DNA from 2 places in the Achromobacter seleniivolatilans genome. Region 2 is predicted to be linked to the other one. Evidence: predicted binding sites of a transcription regulator. Region 2 holds the regulator's gene; the other holds the start of a gene.
The links. The regulator NrdR, encoded in region 2, represses ribonucleotide reductase genes. The targets are predictions, from matches to a motif close to CACNANATNTNGTG.
Positions count from the first base shown of each region.

Region 1: the regulator NrdR is predicted to act here: its motif matches at 4,442-4,455, upstream of RAS12_RS08820 (ribonucleoside triphosphate reductase).

Region 1 covers NZ_CP132976.1:2,002,617-2,010,011, reverse strand. The annotation lists gene RAS12_RS08835 (NAD(P)H-dependent flavin oxidoreductase) at 39-1,205, opposite strand; gene RAS12_RS08830 (anaerobic ribonucleoside-triphosphate reductase activating protein) at 1,442-2,212, opposite strand; gene nrdD (anaerobic ribonucleoside-triphosphate reductase) at 2,181-2,360, opposite strand; gene RAS12_RS08820 (ribonucleoside triphosphate reductase) at 2,410-4,404, opposite strand; gene RAS12_RS08815 (DUF3325 domain-containing protein) at 4,550-4,900, opposite strand; gene RAS12_RS08810 (PepSY-associated TM helix domain-containing protein) at 4,897-6,507, opposite strand; gene RAS12_RS08805 (hypothetical protein) at 6,811-7,395, shown strand, end outside.
Region 2 covers NZ_CP132976.1:4,139,954-4,147,348, reverse strand. The annotation lists gene RAS12_RS18715 (LysE family translocator) at 1-57, opposite strand, end outside; gene glyA (serine hydroxymethyltransferase) at 262-1,512, shown strand; gene nrdR (transcriptional regulator NrdR) at 1,729-2,208, shown strand; gene RAS12_RS18700 (GlxA family transcriptional regulator) at 2,251-3,213, opposite strand; gene RAS12_RS18695 (cysteine hydrolase family protein) at 3,231-3,794, opposite strand; gene ribD (bifunctional diaminohydroxyphosphoribosylaminopyrimidine deaminase/5-amino-6-(5-phosphoribosylamino)uracil reductase RibD) at 3,975-5,126, shown strand; gene RAS12_RS18685 (hypothetical protein) at 5,123-7,395, opposite strand, start outside.

The sequences.
Region 1 (7,395 bases), 2.1 Mb from region 2:
TAAGTAACTTAGCGGACCGCTGCCACCTTGCGGCGGTGTCAGGCGGCAGGCGCAGCGGCCGGCATCTGTCCGTGCAGCAGATAGTCCATCAGCTCGCGCACCGAACGCATCGCGCCGCCAAAGGGCAGTTTGGACGCGCCACGGAAGAACAGGCCGCGGCTGACTTCACCACGCATGGCGGCGGCAAGCTTTAAGTCGATGCAGAATTGGCCGAAGCGCGCCATGCCGTCACGCAGGCCGCATTGCGTCAGGCAGTCCATGCGTTGGCTGCAACGGCGCGGGTCATTGCGCGTGCTGGCTTGCAGCGTTTTTTCCTGACGGAGATAGCGCGTGAGCCACGGTGTTGGGACGGCGCGTGCAGGCAGACCGGCGACGCTCGTGAATTCCGCGAGGTTGTCGGGGTCTGCATCCATCAGAACACGCTTGAAATTCTCGTGCGCGTCGCCTTCTTCGGTGACGGCAAAGGCGGTGCCGACTTGCACGCCGTCGGCGCCATGGGTCAGCCAATGGCGCACCTGTTCATGGCTGCCCACGCCGCCTGCGACAATCAGGCGGGGCGCGTCACGGCCGAGTTGCAGTTCATTGAACAGGGCGTGGCATTCGGCCAGCACACGTTTGAAATCGAAGCGCTCGTCGTGAATATCGTCCAGCTTGGCTGCGCCCAGGTGGCCGCCTGCGTGTCCCGGATGTTCGATCACAACGGCGTCGGCCATGCGGCCTTTCTTCATCCATTTTTTCAGCACCACGGCTACACCGCGCGCTTCGGACAAAATTGGCACCAGCGCTACCTTGGGAAAATCTGCCGTCATGTCGGGCAGATCCAGCGGCAAGCCTGCGCCCATCACGATGGCTTGCGCGCCGCTTTCGCACGCCTGGCGCACCAGGGCAGGGTGGTCGCGCACGGCTTTCATGACGTTGACAGCGATCAGGCCCCGGTTTTGCGCCGTTTCAAGCGCGGCTCGGACCTCGCGGTGCAGCGCCTCGCGGTTGGCGCTGTCGATCATGTCGCGGTCATTGCATTTGTCGGTCTTTTCGACCAGATCGGGGTGGTGATGGCGCAAATCGACGCTGGCGATGGTGCCCATCGCGTTCTGACTGGCAACCGCGCCAGCCAGGCGATGTGCAGATACGCCGACGCCCATGCCGCCCTGAACGATGGGTAGCAATTCGCGTCCGGCGAGGTTGAGTGATTTGAACCACGTCATGTTGAAGTCTTTCCTCTGGTCAAGTGGACAGAGGCTAGAGCAAGGGGGGTGGCGTTGCCTTGCGCAGGATCAAGCCAGACTGCAATGACGGGCAGAGCGGGGCGGGCGTAACCCGCCCCATCCGTCACGCTTTATGCAATCAGCGTGAACGCAGGGGCTGTGTGATGGGAAGTGATGGCTGTTACGGACGCCATCTGGTCAGGCTGCCGCACCGCGGCATTGAAAGCGCGCCTGGCCTAGCGGTAGGCGAACTCAGTGAAGCGTTGCGCCATTTGGGCCTGAGCCGGCGCGCTTAACGCGCGGGCGGCTGGGGTGCCTGGCGCGCTGCGCGCAGCTTGCACGGCAAATCGCTGTACTCCCCGCCGCGCCAGTTCGCTGGCCAATGCCAATAGCCTCGGTTCGTCCAGCCAATCGGGGTGCCAGGTGATTCGGCATTCAAAGTCGGTCCCGGCGGATAACAGCTGCGTCAGGCAGGCCAGGGCGGGGCGTTGGGAATCGCGGCGTCCCGTGATGTCGTCGTAGCCTTGCGCATCTGCTTTGATATCCAGTCCGACCCAATCCAGGTGGCGTAATACATCGGCCAGCCTTAGCGGATAAATGCCAGCCGTGTGCAGTCCCACGCGATACCCCATGCGGCGCACGTCACGAATCAAGGACGGCAGACGGGGCTCACTCAAGGGTTCGCCGCCTGAAAAAACCACGGCATCCAGCAGACCCTGGCGGGTTTCCAGAAAGGCGCGGGTCTCGCGCCAGTCATAACGGGCGGCGCGGGTTTGCAGTTCTGTGTTGTGGCAGTAATGGCAGCGCCACGGGCAGCCAGAGATAAAGACCACAGCGGCCAGTTGCCCCGGCCAGTCTACGGTCGAAAAAGGCACCAGTCCGCCAATCGCGGGCGAGTGCCGCGGCAGCGGCTGGGCCACGGGCTGCGGCGGCGCGGCATAGGCTGGCCTTACGGCCAGCCTGCGTGCAGCCGATTCAGCGTTGTTCGACGAAGAAGCGGCGTTCATTGAATTCGCCTTGTTTGCCGGTGTTAAAGGAAGAGACAGGGCGGTGATAGCCCATCACGCGGGTCCAGATTTCGCAGCGAACGCGCTGACTGTCGTCCAGCTGGATGGCAGGGGCGGCGGTGGCGGCGGGGGCGATCAAGGTTTGCATGGTGACTCCTTGGGGTATGTGCCGGGCAAGCCCGGCGGGGTATTGCGTGCTAGACAGGCGCGCAGCACGCGGATTGCTTGGCCATCAGTTCGGCGTCGCATTTGGGGCAGAACTCGTGGTGTCCGGCCAGATAGCCGTGATTCGGGCAGATCGAGAACGTGGGCGTGACCGTGATGTAGGGCAGCCGGAAATTGGACAGCGCGCGGCGTACCAGCTGTTTGCAGGCGTCGGCGGACGACACCGCCTCGTTCATGTACAGGTGCAGCACCGTGCCGCCCGTGTATTTGCTTTGCAGCGTTTCCTGTAATTGCAGCGCGTAGAACGGATCGTCGGTATGGCCGACAGGCAACTGGCTGGAGTTCGTGTAGTACGGTTGCGCTTCGGTGCCTGCTTGCAGAATGTCGGGGTAGCGTTTCTTGTCTTCGCGGGCAAAGCGGTAGGTCGTGCCTTCGGCGGGAGTGGCTTCCAGGTTGTAGAGGTGGCCAGTCTGTTCCTGGAACTCAGTCATGCGCTCGCGGACGCGGTCCAGCAAACGCACGGCGAGCGCGTGGCCAGCGCCGGTCGTGACATCGTCTTCGTCGTTCGTGAAGTTGCGGATCATCTCGTTGATGCCGTTCACGCCCAGCGTGCTGAAGTGATTGCGCAAGGTGCCCAGATAGCGGCGGGTATAGGGATAGAGGCCCTGGTCGATGTAGCGCTGCACAACCTTGCGCTTGGTCTCGAGCACGTCGCGGCCCAGGCCCAGCAGGTAGTCCAGACGTTCCATCAGTTGCGCCTCGTTGCCGCGGCAGGTATGGCCCAGCCGCGCGCAGTTGACGGTCACGACACCCACCGACCCGGTCTGCTCGGCAGAACCGAACAATCCGTTGCCGCGTTTCAGGAGCTCACGCAGGTCCAGTTGCAGGCGGCAGCACATGGAGCGGACCATGTGCGGTTCCAGATCCGAATTCAGGAAGTTCTGGAAGTAGGGCAGCCCGTAACGCGCCGTCATTTCGAACAAGCGGTCGGTGTTGGGATGGTCCCAGTCAAAGTCGGGCGTGATGTTGTAGGTGGGAATGGGGAATGTGAATACCCGCCCTTTGGCGTCGCCCGCCATCATGACTTCGATGTAGGCGCGGTTGATCATGTCCATTTCGACCTGCAAATCACCGTAGGCAAACGGCATTTCTTCGCCGCCCACATACGGAATCTGTTCTTTCAGATCTGCCGGGCAGGTCCAGTCGAAGGTCAGATTGGTGAATGGCGTTTGTGTGCCCCAGCGGCTGGGCACGTTCAGGTTGAAGATCAGTTCCTGAATGGACTGCTTTACCTCGGCGTAGGTCATCGCGTCGCGGCGGATGAAGGGCGCCATATAGGTGTCAAAGGAGCTGAATGCCTGCGCGCCTGCCCATTCGTTTTGCAGGGTGCCCAGGAAATTCACGATCTGACCAATTGCGGCGGACATGTGCTTGGGCGGGGTGGACTCCACTTTGCCGGGAATGCCGTTGAACCCTTCGGTCAGCAGTTGGCGCAAGGACCAGCCAGCGCAGTAGCCGCTAAGCATGTCCAGGTCATGAATATGGATGTCGCCTTCGCGGTGGGCGCGGCCGGCCTCGGGGGTGAAAACATTGGACAGCCAATAGTTGGCAGTGACCTTGCCCGCCACGTTCAGGATCAGACCGCCCAGGCTGTAGCCTTGGTTGGCGTTGGCATTGACGCGCCAGTCGCGCTGTTCAAGGTATTCCTCCATGGCGCTTTCCACGTCCACCAGAGTGTGGCGCATGGAACGCAGGCGGGCATGCTGTTCGCGGTAGACGATGTAAGCGCGCGCGGTGCGCCAGTGGCCCGCGCGGACAAGCGCGTCTTCGACACGATTCTGGATGGTTTCCACGCCAGGGCAGGGTTGGTCTGCCAACGCGGCGATGACACTGTCCGTCAGCGCTTGCGCGCCCGCCAGATCCAATTCCCCGGTGCTGTTGCCCGCGGCCGCCATGGCGTGCGCGATCTTGTCGCGATCAAAGGCCACGACGCGGCCATCGCGCTTGAGGATGTGTTGGATAGGCATTGTTGGCACCATATGTAGTAGGGTGTAAAGACTCTACCACTACATATGGTGCTGCTGACGCGCTGCGTCGACGCGATGTCAGCTTGGTTTGATGCGGGTCAAACGCCGAGGAACGGTGCGAAAAAACCGCAAAACCCCGGCCGGGTCAGAATCCGATGCCCACGCCAGCCAGGGAAATCGCTACCGCCAAGGCGGCGGTGCCGGCGGCTGGGCGGGGGGCCCAAGAGAGCATCCCGACCCACAGCAACGCGCCAGCGGACAGCCAGCCCAGCCACGCCACTACGCCCACGGTGTTGCCCCACAGGCCCACGCAAGGCAGCAGAGCCAACGCCAGCAGCAACGTCCCTGCGCCGCGCAGTACGCGGGTATGGCCGGTAGACGGATCTTGCCCCCACACCTGATCGTAGTGGCGCGGCATGGCCAGGCTCAGGCAAGCCATGCCGGAATAGGTCAGCAGCAATGCCATCACAATGGCGAATACGTCGTTCATGTTCATGCCGCTGCCTCTTGGTTCGCGCGGGGTTTGCGCTGGGCGGGCGCGGACTGAGGCTTCTTCCACATACGGATGGCCGCCCAGGCGGATAGTACGCCAAAGGCAATGGCGGTCAGTTCGACCCCTGCGCTTTCCCAGTCACCGCGTCCGATCTGCGCGTAGGGATGGTCTCCAAGCGTCACGAACGACACCACGGGAAGCAGCAGGCACAACGCAGCCAGCAGCCCCAGCTGCGTGATCCAGGCGGTGCGCGGGCGGCACAACCAGGCGTGCGCCAGCATCAACGCCCACAGGCCGAAGAAGCAGCGCAGTTCCCAAAGCGGGCGGTTTTCCAATGCCACCGGCAATAGGCGGTTGGCCCAGAAGAAGCCGATGCACGCCACGGCCAGCCCGGCCAGCGCGGCAACGTTCAGGCCTTCGAACAGACGGTACATGCGAGCCGTGGCCGCACCGAATTCGTTCCCCATTTTTACCCGCCGCTTCACCATGAACAGCACGGCGCCCGTGCCCATCATGGCCGCGCCGGCCAGGCCGCAAATAAAGTACAGCCACTTGAGGCCCAATCCGCCGAACTGCCCCATGTGCAGGTCAGACATCACCTGACGCACCAGCGACGGCGTGCCGCCGTTCACATCACCCGGAAGCCGCACGCGAAGCACTTCGCCAGTGGCGGCCGAGAACTCGGCCATGCCGGTGGTGGCGCTGATGCTGCGGAAGGTGTCGTTTTCTTCGTTCCAGCCGTATACGCCGATGCGCATGGAACCGTCTTCGGGGTTATTGATGACGATGGCGCGCGCGGTCTGGCCGATCAGCTTTTCCGCCTGCGCCACAAGGGGTTCAAGCTTGGGCACGGCCAGGGTGCCGCCCGTGCGTGCGGGCCTGTCTTCGCCCGACATCTCGGCCAGATACTGGCGGGCGGCGGCCATGCCGGTGCCGTAGTGCGCGGCAACCGGTGCGGGCATCAGTTCCGCGCTGGAGATCATGATGCCGGTGTAGGCAATCATGAACTGGAAGGGCAGGGTCAGCACCGCCACGGCGTTGTGCGCATCCAACCAGGACCGCTGGCCCTTTTTGGCGCGAAACGTGAAGAAGTCTTTGAAGATGCGCTTGTGCGTGACCACCCCGGAGATCAGCGCGACCAGCATTGCCATGGTGGCGAACGCCACGATCCACAAGCCGTAGCGGCTTTCATGCAGCATGTAGTGGAAGTTGACGAAGTGCGTGCCGCCCATCGTGGCGCGGCCTTCTTCATCGTGATGGTCATCCAGCTCTGCGCCGGTTGCCGGGTCCAGCTCGGCGTCGGCATACATCCCGTTCTTGTCGAACCAATACACGGACAGGCCGTTGTCGTGCCCGCGGTTGATGGGCCAGATTTCCCACATGCCCGCCCCGGAATGGTTGCGCGTCATGTAGTCCACGGCCAGATCAAAACGGCGGGCGCGGTCCACGGGCGCGCTTTCCTGCTGCGCGGCCTGGGCTTCGGCGGCGTGGTGCTCGGGCGTCATCCAATGCGTGATGGGCTCGGCAAAGATGGCCAAGGAGCCTGTGAGGAACACCGTGTACAGCAGCCAGGAAAACCACAGGCCGACCCAGGTGTGCAACCAGGCCATCGATAGGCGGAAACCGGATTTCAGAACGAGCCTCTTGTTGTTAATGCCGCCGCGAGCCGGACGGTTGAGTTTGTATTGAGAATGGTTCCAATTCTAAGCGAATTGGGGCCGGAGTTGCCATGGTAAGTATTGTTGTAGTTTCTGCGCTTTCCTGAAAGCGAAGCGGCATTTAGGCGGCGCGCACGTCTACAGCCGGGCGGAAATCACTGGGCATGGGGATTGCTGGATACGCGATTCGATCCCGCAAGGCTGTCCGCACCAGGGCGGTCCCGTCGTCGAGGTCACCGAACTAGGAGCACCCTGATGAAACGCAAATCCGGTAATGACGCACAAATCACAGAACTGCTGTACCAGGCACTGGAAACCGAGATCGGCGGTTTGTCCGTCTACGAGACTGCGGTGTCTTGTGCCGTCAATGAGGACCTGAAGAAGGAGTGGCGCGAGTATCTGGAAGAAACCCGCACGCACCAGCGCGTGCTGCTGACGGTGTTTGAACAACTGGGGCTGGACCCCGAGGCCAAGTCGCCGGGCCGCGATGTGGTGCGGCATCTGGGTGAGTCGCTGGTCAAGGCCATGAAGATGGCGGTCAGCGCAGGCGACGCGAATGCCGCGCAATTGGTGGCTACCGAGTGCGTGGTGCTGGCTGAGACGAAAGATCATGCCAACTGGTCGCTGATCGGCTTCATTGCCGAGCATCACACCGGCCGCGAGGCCAAGATCCTGAAGCAAGCCCATGAGGCGGTTGCGACCGACGAGGAGCATCACCTGTATCACACGCAAGGCTGGTCGCGGGAGCTCTGGATTGAGTCCCTGGGATTCCCCGCCGTGTTGCCGCCGCCCGAAGAGGTCAAGAAGGTGGAGTCCGCTATCGGCGCATCGCGAGCCGAG
Region 2 (7,395 bases):
ACTGATGACGCTTGCTGCGGCTACTAGCGAGTAGGTTATGAGAGTGGCGGTTTGCATGAAAGTTTCTCAAGTCGGATTGAGAGGGGTTTCCGGGCGCGCGGCGATAGCGTGGTTTTCGTGCCCATCGGCGTTATTTTGCCCAGGTTCAGCGCATTTTGGCGGCAATTCATTCCGTGTGACGCGGTAAACTATCCAGCATTCTCCGGGTTTACCCACCCGACGCAGTTTTCCCCTCTCTTACCGCCTCAGGAAACCCCCGTCATGTTTGACCGCAACCTCACCCTGTCCAAGGCTGACCCGGACGTTTGGGCCGCCATCCAGAAGGAAGACGTTCGCCAAGAGCAGCACATTGAGCTGATCGCTTCGGAGAACTACGCCAGCCCGGCCGTCATGGAAGCCCAAGGCACGCAGCTTACGAACAAGTACGCCGAAGGCTATCCGGGCAAGCGCTACTACGGCGGTTGCGAATACGTGGACGTGGTTGAACAACTGGCCATCGACCGCCTGAAGGAAATCTTCGGCGCCGAAGCTGCCAACGTGCAGCCGAACTCCGGTTCGCAGGCCAACCAAGGCGTGTACATGGCTGTGCTCAAGCCGGGCGACACCGTGCTGGGCATGAGCCTGGCTGAAGGCGGCCACCTGACGCACGGCGCGTCGGTCAACGCTTCGGGCAAGCTGTACAACTTCATCTCGTACGGTCTGGACGCCGATGAAGTCCTGAACTACGACCAAGTCGAACAACTGGCCAAAGAACACAAGCCCAAGCTGATCGTGGCTGGCGCTTCGGCTTACGCCCTGCATATCGACTTCGAACGCATGGCCCGCATTGCCCGTGAAAACGGCGCGCTGTTCATGGTCGACATCGCTCACTACGCCGGTCTGGTCGCCGGCGGCGCCTACCCCAACCCGGTTCCGCACGCTGACTTCGTCACCTCGACGACGCACAAGTCGCTGCGCGGTCCGCGCGGCGGCGTCATCATGATGAAGGCCGAGCACGAGAAGATCATCAACTCGGCAATCTTCCCCGGCATCCAAGGCGGTCCGCTGATGCACGTCATCGCTGGCAAGGCCGTGGCGTTCAAGGAAGCGCTGGAACCCAGCTTCAAGGACTACGCGCAGCAAGTGGTCAAGAACGCCAAGGTGCTGGCTGACACGCTGGTCAAGCGCGGCCTGCGCATTGTGTCTGGCCGTACTGAAAGCCACGTCATGCTGGTGGACCTGCGTTCCAAGGGCATCACGGGCAAGGAAGCGGAAGCCGTTCTGGGCCAGGCCCACATCACGGTCAACAAGAACGCGATCCCGAATGATCCGGAAAAGCCCTTCGTGACCAGCGGCATCCGTCTGGGCACGCCGGCAATGACGACCCGTGGTTTCACGGAAGCCGACGCCGAACTGACCGCCAACCTGATCGCCGACGTGCTGGACAATCCGCGTGATGAAGCCAACATTGCCGCCGTACGCGCTCGCGTCAACGAATTGACTTCGCGTCTGCCGGTTTACGGCACGAAGTAAGCAGGCTTGCTCGGCGGAGCGTAGCTACGCCGAAAAGTACTGATCCAAAGGGACGGCCCCGTCAGGCGCCGTCCCTTTGCTTTACGACCAGCGGGCGCTATGCTCGAGCGGACTCGCCCATAATAAAAGGGACGAATTAGTCATATTGGCGCTATCCAAGGGTCGGATCGTTACAATATGCTTAATTATTGCTATTCACGTCTTTAGGGAACACACATGCGGTGTCCATTTTGCGGCAATGCCGACACGCAGGTCGTTGATAGCCGCGTCTCGGAAGAAGGGGACGCCATTCGCCGTCGCCGCCGCTGCCAGTCCTGTGACAAGCGGTTCACGACCTACGAACGGGTAGAACTCGCCCTGCCTTCGGTCGTGAAGCGCAATGGCAGCCGCAGCGAATATGATCCAACCAAATTGCGCGCCAGCCTGAGTCTGGCGCTGCGCAAGCGTCCCGTCAGCACAGAAGACGTGGATGCCGCCGTGGCACGCATTGAAGAACAACTGTTGGCCACAGGCCTGCGTGAGGTGCCGACAGAGCACATTGGCGAGCTCGTCATGAACGAACTGCGCAAGCTGGACAAGGTGGCGTATGTGCGGTTTGCCTCGGTCTATAAAAGCTTTGAGGACATCGGCGAATTCGTCGAGGCCATCCGCGAAATGCAAGGCCCGTTGCTGCCTGGCAAGCTGCGCAAGGAATAAGCGGCATCGGCCAAGCTGGACCATAACGGCGCTTCGGCGCCGTTATGGCATGGGCGCCGCCCGTGCCAGGCTTGGTGTCAGCGGTTGGAATTTGCGCCATACGCGGCGCATGTGCTGGGCCGAGCTGAACCCTGTTTTTTCCGCCACCCGTTCCAGGTCCAGCCGGGTTTCACGCAGCAGGTCACGAGCCAGCGCAACACGTATCTGATAGAGATAGTCCATGGGCGTGCAGCCCGCGTGTTCATGGAACAGCCGCGTCAGGTGACGCGCGCTGGTGTGTGCGTGGTCCGCCAACGATTGCGCGGACCAGGGCGCGGCGGGGTTGCGCACGACGGCGTCCTGCACCCGATGTACGCCGGGGTGCATGTGGCTGCGATGTTCCAGCCACGGTGACAAGGTGGAATCCGTTCCGGCCCGGCGTTGGTAGACCACCATGTCGCGGGCCACTTCGCCCGCCACTCGCGGCCCGCAATGGCGAGACACCATGTGCAACGCCAGATCAATACCCGCCGTGATGCCAGCGCTGCTGACCAGGTTGCCATCTTCCACAAAAATGCGGTTGTCCTGTACGCGGGCGCTGGGGTCAAGGCCCGCAAGTTGATCCAGACAAGAGTGGTGCGTGGTGCATTCGCGCTGACGGGTCAGCCCGGCAGCGGCGGCAAACAAGGCGCCCGCGCAGACCGTCATCAGCGTGAAGCCGTCTGCGGGGTGGCGGACAGCCAGCCAGTCAATAATGGCGTGCGCATCCGGATCTTGCAGCTCGGTGTGCTTGCCCACTACCCCTGAAATGATGACCAGGGCATGGGCCGGCAGCGCGGCGGGCAGGGGCTGGATATGCGCCAGATGCAGTCCGGCAATGCCGCTTTCCACGTCGGAGGACGGGCCGCAGAAGTGCTGTTCGAACGTGCCGGGGCACAGCTTGTTGGCGACCCGGAAGGCCTCGGCAGGACCGGCAAGGTCCAGCAGCACGATGCCTCGCGGCAGCACGAAGTAAACGGGAATCATGCTGCCGCCGGGGTGGGTCAGGCGGTCAGCGCGTCAGCGGCGCGGACAATACGGGCGAAGCGGCCTTGCAGCACCAGCTCGGTATGGTCGCGAATTTCGGCGGGTGAGTAATGCTTGCCGGACGGGCTTTGCATGGCGAACGTCAGGGTGGCGTCGGTCGGAAACACGACTTTAAACCCCGCATCGCTGGCATGGCGCGACGTGGTTTCGCAGCATTGCTCGGTGCGGATGCCGCTGACGATAATGCCTTCAATGCCGTTGTCCCGAAGCCAGTCATGCAGCGTGGCGCCGTCGGCGCCCTTGGCGTATAGCGACGAATGCACCGTTTTGTGGAACACGGCTGCCGGGGCAATGCGCAGTTCCTTGAGCGTCTTGACGTGGCCGGAGGCCAAAGAAAAAGGGTTGGCGGGATCGTCAGAGGGGCTGGTATGGAACACTTGCAGTACCGGAATGCCCTGCGCGGTGGCCGAATCGATCAGCCCCTGGATCTGCGCGACGAATGCCGGATATTCGGTTTCATCCCAAAACGGACGTTGCCGGAATGAGTCTTGTACGTCGATGACGATCAGTGCTTGTTTCATGTTCCGGGCTCCAGGCCAAGGTTTTCAAAGGGTACGGACATCATTTTCACGCAGACATGAGCCTGGTGCGAGTCCGCCCAGAGACCTTGATCAGTCAAAAACGGACATTTAATAACGATACCCATCGTACCAACATGGCGCCTTGCCCGGTTGCGCCACGCCAGACATACAATTCCTGCCATGACGAAAGCAAGCGAATCCGACGATATCTACTGGATGCAGCGCGCTCTGGCGCTGGCCGAGAGCGTGCTGTACACAACGGCGCCCAACCCTCGGGTCGGGTGCGTCATTGTGCGCGACGGCCGTGTGCTGGGCGAGGGGGCGACGCAGCCTCCGGGCGGCCCCCATGCCGAAGTTTGCGCCTTGCGCGATGCAGAGGGCCGTCAGGAATCGGTTGAGGGCGCGACGCTCTATGTCACGCTGGAACCGTGCAGCCATTTCGGCCGCACGCCGCCTTGCGTGGACGCTGTGCTGGCCGCCCGGCCGGCGCGAGTGGTCGTGGCGATTGGCGACCCCAATCCGCTGGTCAATGGGCAGGGGCTGGCGCGCCTGCGTGCCGCCGGCATCGAGGTTACGACGGGCGTATGCGCCCCAGAGGCGCTGGCCCTCAACGCCGGCTTCATTTCGCGTATGAGCCGGGGCTTGCCTTGGGTATGGATGAAGATGGCGGCATCCCTGGACGGCCGCAGCGCGCTGCATAACGGCCTGTCGCAGTGGATTACCGGCCCGGAGGCTCGCGCGGACGGGCATCGCTGGCGTGCCCGCAGCTGCGTTGTGCTGACGGGTATGGGCACGATATTGAAAGACGATCCTCAACTGAATGTGCGCAGTGTGGAGACACCGCGTCAGCCGCGTAAGGCGGTGGTGGACGGCCGTTTCGAAATACCCGAAGACGCCCGTCTGTTCGACGGCGCTGAGGTCATTGTCTTCACCGCCCGCGAGGACGCGGCCAAGAGCGAACGGCTGGCGCAGCAAAACGCGCGGGCCGTCTATCTGCCGGGCAACGCGCCGGATCGGGTGGATCTGCCCGCGATGATGCGCTGGTTCGCGCAGGAACAGTTCAACGAAGTCCATGTCGAGGCCGGCGCGGGTTTGAGCGGCGCGCTGGTGTCCGCGGGATGCGTAGACGAGTTGCTGCTGTATCTGGCGCCCGTGTTGCTGGGGGACGCCGCTGGCATGGTGCGGCTACCGATGCTGACTCATCTGGACGGCGCCCAACGCTACGAATTCATCGACACCAGCGCGGTGGGACAAGACCTGCGGCTGCGCGCCAGAGTGGCCGAAAACTGGCGGCAGTTGATGCAGCGCGTGGCGTTGCCCGCGCTTTCCTAAGCCTGCCCGTCAGACTTGAGGCGGCGGGACGCGCTGACGTTGTTACGCCACGCGAACACGCAAGCAGCGCTCGCCGCCAGAATCAGCAGCCCCGCAGACCACAACAACCCGCTATGGTCGCGCCGCAGGCGTTCCCAGGCTTTCCAGGCCTGCGTGTAATGGAACCACGCCGCCGCTTGAAAGTCGGGTTCCGGGCATTCACGCCCGAATCCCCCTGCAAAGGGCACTTGCGCACCCAGTTCTATATATTGCAGATACACCTTGGATGCGCGCTCCGGCGAGTCGTCGATGATGTACCGGGCGCCATGGCACAGTACGGCGGCGAAGGCCTGCGACCGGTTAGGCAGCATTTCGGATGCTTTCAGCGCGTGATCGGTTGCGATCTGGCGATAGTGAAAGCGCGAGTAGGGCTTGGCTTCACTGGCGGCAAAGCGCAGGCGCTCATCTGTCGTCACCAACGGGCCGGGCAGCGCGGCTTCAGCGCGCTTTGCCGGCGTGTCCAGGAGCGGCTGCGAGCCATTGCCATCATCGCTTTGCCGCCAAGGTTCCGGGCTGCGCCCCGCACCGTAGGTGTAGTTGCCGTCGTAGACCGCGAAATCGGGAGATTGTTCGTAGCCCATGATCTCCAAGCCATTGCGCCGCGCCAGCCGTCCGGCCTCGAACCACGCTTGTGCCCGTGCTGTTCTGCCCCAAGCGTTGTCCGCCTTTTTCAAGGTGGCGGTGTACTGCGCGGCATGTTGGCGGCTGGTGGATGGCACAACCCGCCACTTTTCACCGTCAGACGTCAGCGTGGCAAAACGTGCATCGGCGTCGGCGGGAAAGTAAGGCAAGGCCAAATCCATGCGGCCTTCGCGCATCAGCCGCCGTGCCAGCAATTCCCGTAGCCGGTCGGCGACCGGGATGGGGTTTTTCACCTGCCACGCATAAAAATGCTCGTAGTCGAAGTGCAGGAAACCGGCGGGAACCGGCGGCATGGCCGAAGCGGGCGCCTGCTGGTCCACATAGGTTTTGAGTTCATCGGCAGTCAGCACCCGTTCGGCCACGTACGCGGCATCGTTCCAATAGGGAGCCAGTTGCCAGCCATCGTCCAGCAGGGAGTTGGCGTCACTCTGGCTTGCGGCATGCAGGAGTTGATCCAGAGCTTCCACGTACTGGCCGCGCGATAGAGCCAGCACGCCTTGCTCGGCCTTGAGCCGCACCATGCCCGATGCCTCAATGCTATCGTCGTTACGCGGAAATGCGGCCGCCGCTCGGGCATAGGCTTGCGCAGCTTGCTGCATATCGCCTTGGCGGATTGCCAGCTTGGCGCGAATCCACCATGCCAGAGCCGTGTCGAGTCTGCTCGCCAACGCTTGCGCCAGGTCGTAGCGGCCAACGCGGTAAGCCAAAGCCGCGACGCGGTCAGCGTCTTGAATGCGGCGCACATCCTGGGTGTCCAGTGCCTTGACCAACGCCTGCAAGACAGGATTTGGGGTGACGTTCGGAGTGCCTGTTGCGGCGTCTGCATACCCCCGCTGGCCGGTAGTGTCGAAGGTCGCAAAGGTGTCGAAGGCGCTGTCCGGCTTGCCGTCGACAATATCGCCAACCCGCGAGAGCGCGTAGGCCACCAGCAGGCGTTGCGATATTGGATCATCGATCAGCCTGCTGGCGCGCGCCGGCGCGCTCAGGGCCCAATCCGCAACAAGCCGCAGCGACGCCTGTCCGTCGGAGGAGCCGCGAGCGGCTTGTTCTGCATATAGCCGGATAGCTTCTTTCAATGCCGATGCGGATAGGTCATCGGTACACGGCGCGCCGTTGACGAGATCTAGGTACGTACACATCCCTTCGGGTCCCGCCAGATATTGGCGGGCTTGTTGGCCGTAACTGGCAAGCGCCAGCCCCAGAGGATCTTGCGCGCCGTCCCGGACCAGTTGCCGAATGCGGGCATAGGCTTGCGATGAAATATCAAGCGGCTTCGCACCGGTGTCCTCTGTTAGCCCGTCCCCTATTTCGGCAAGCATATAGGCAGCCCATGCGCTACGTGCTGACCCTTCGGCAGTTGGCAAATCAAGAATGGCTTGCAAGCGAGCGCGTGCCCGCGAGATCGCAGCATCGCGGTCCGGGAGCGCTGTCGCACGAATGTCTACGGCCGCAGCGGTGTATAGACGGGCAGCTTCGGGCAGAGCCGCGCCTGCCGCATAGGCCTGATCGCCATCGGGTAATGCGCGCATGGCGCGCGCGATGGCGCACTGTTCCGGGGTAAGTGCGCCGTCGAAATCTTCCGGTATGG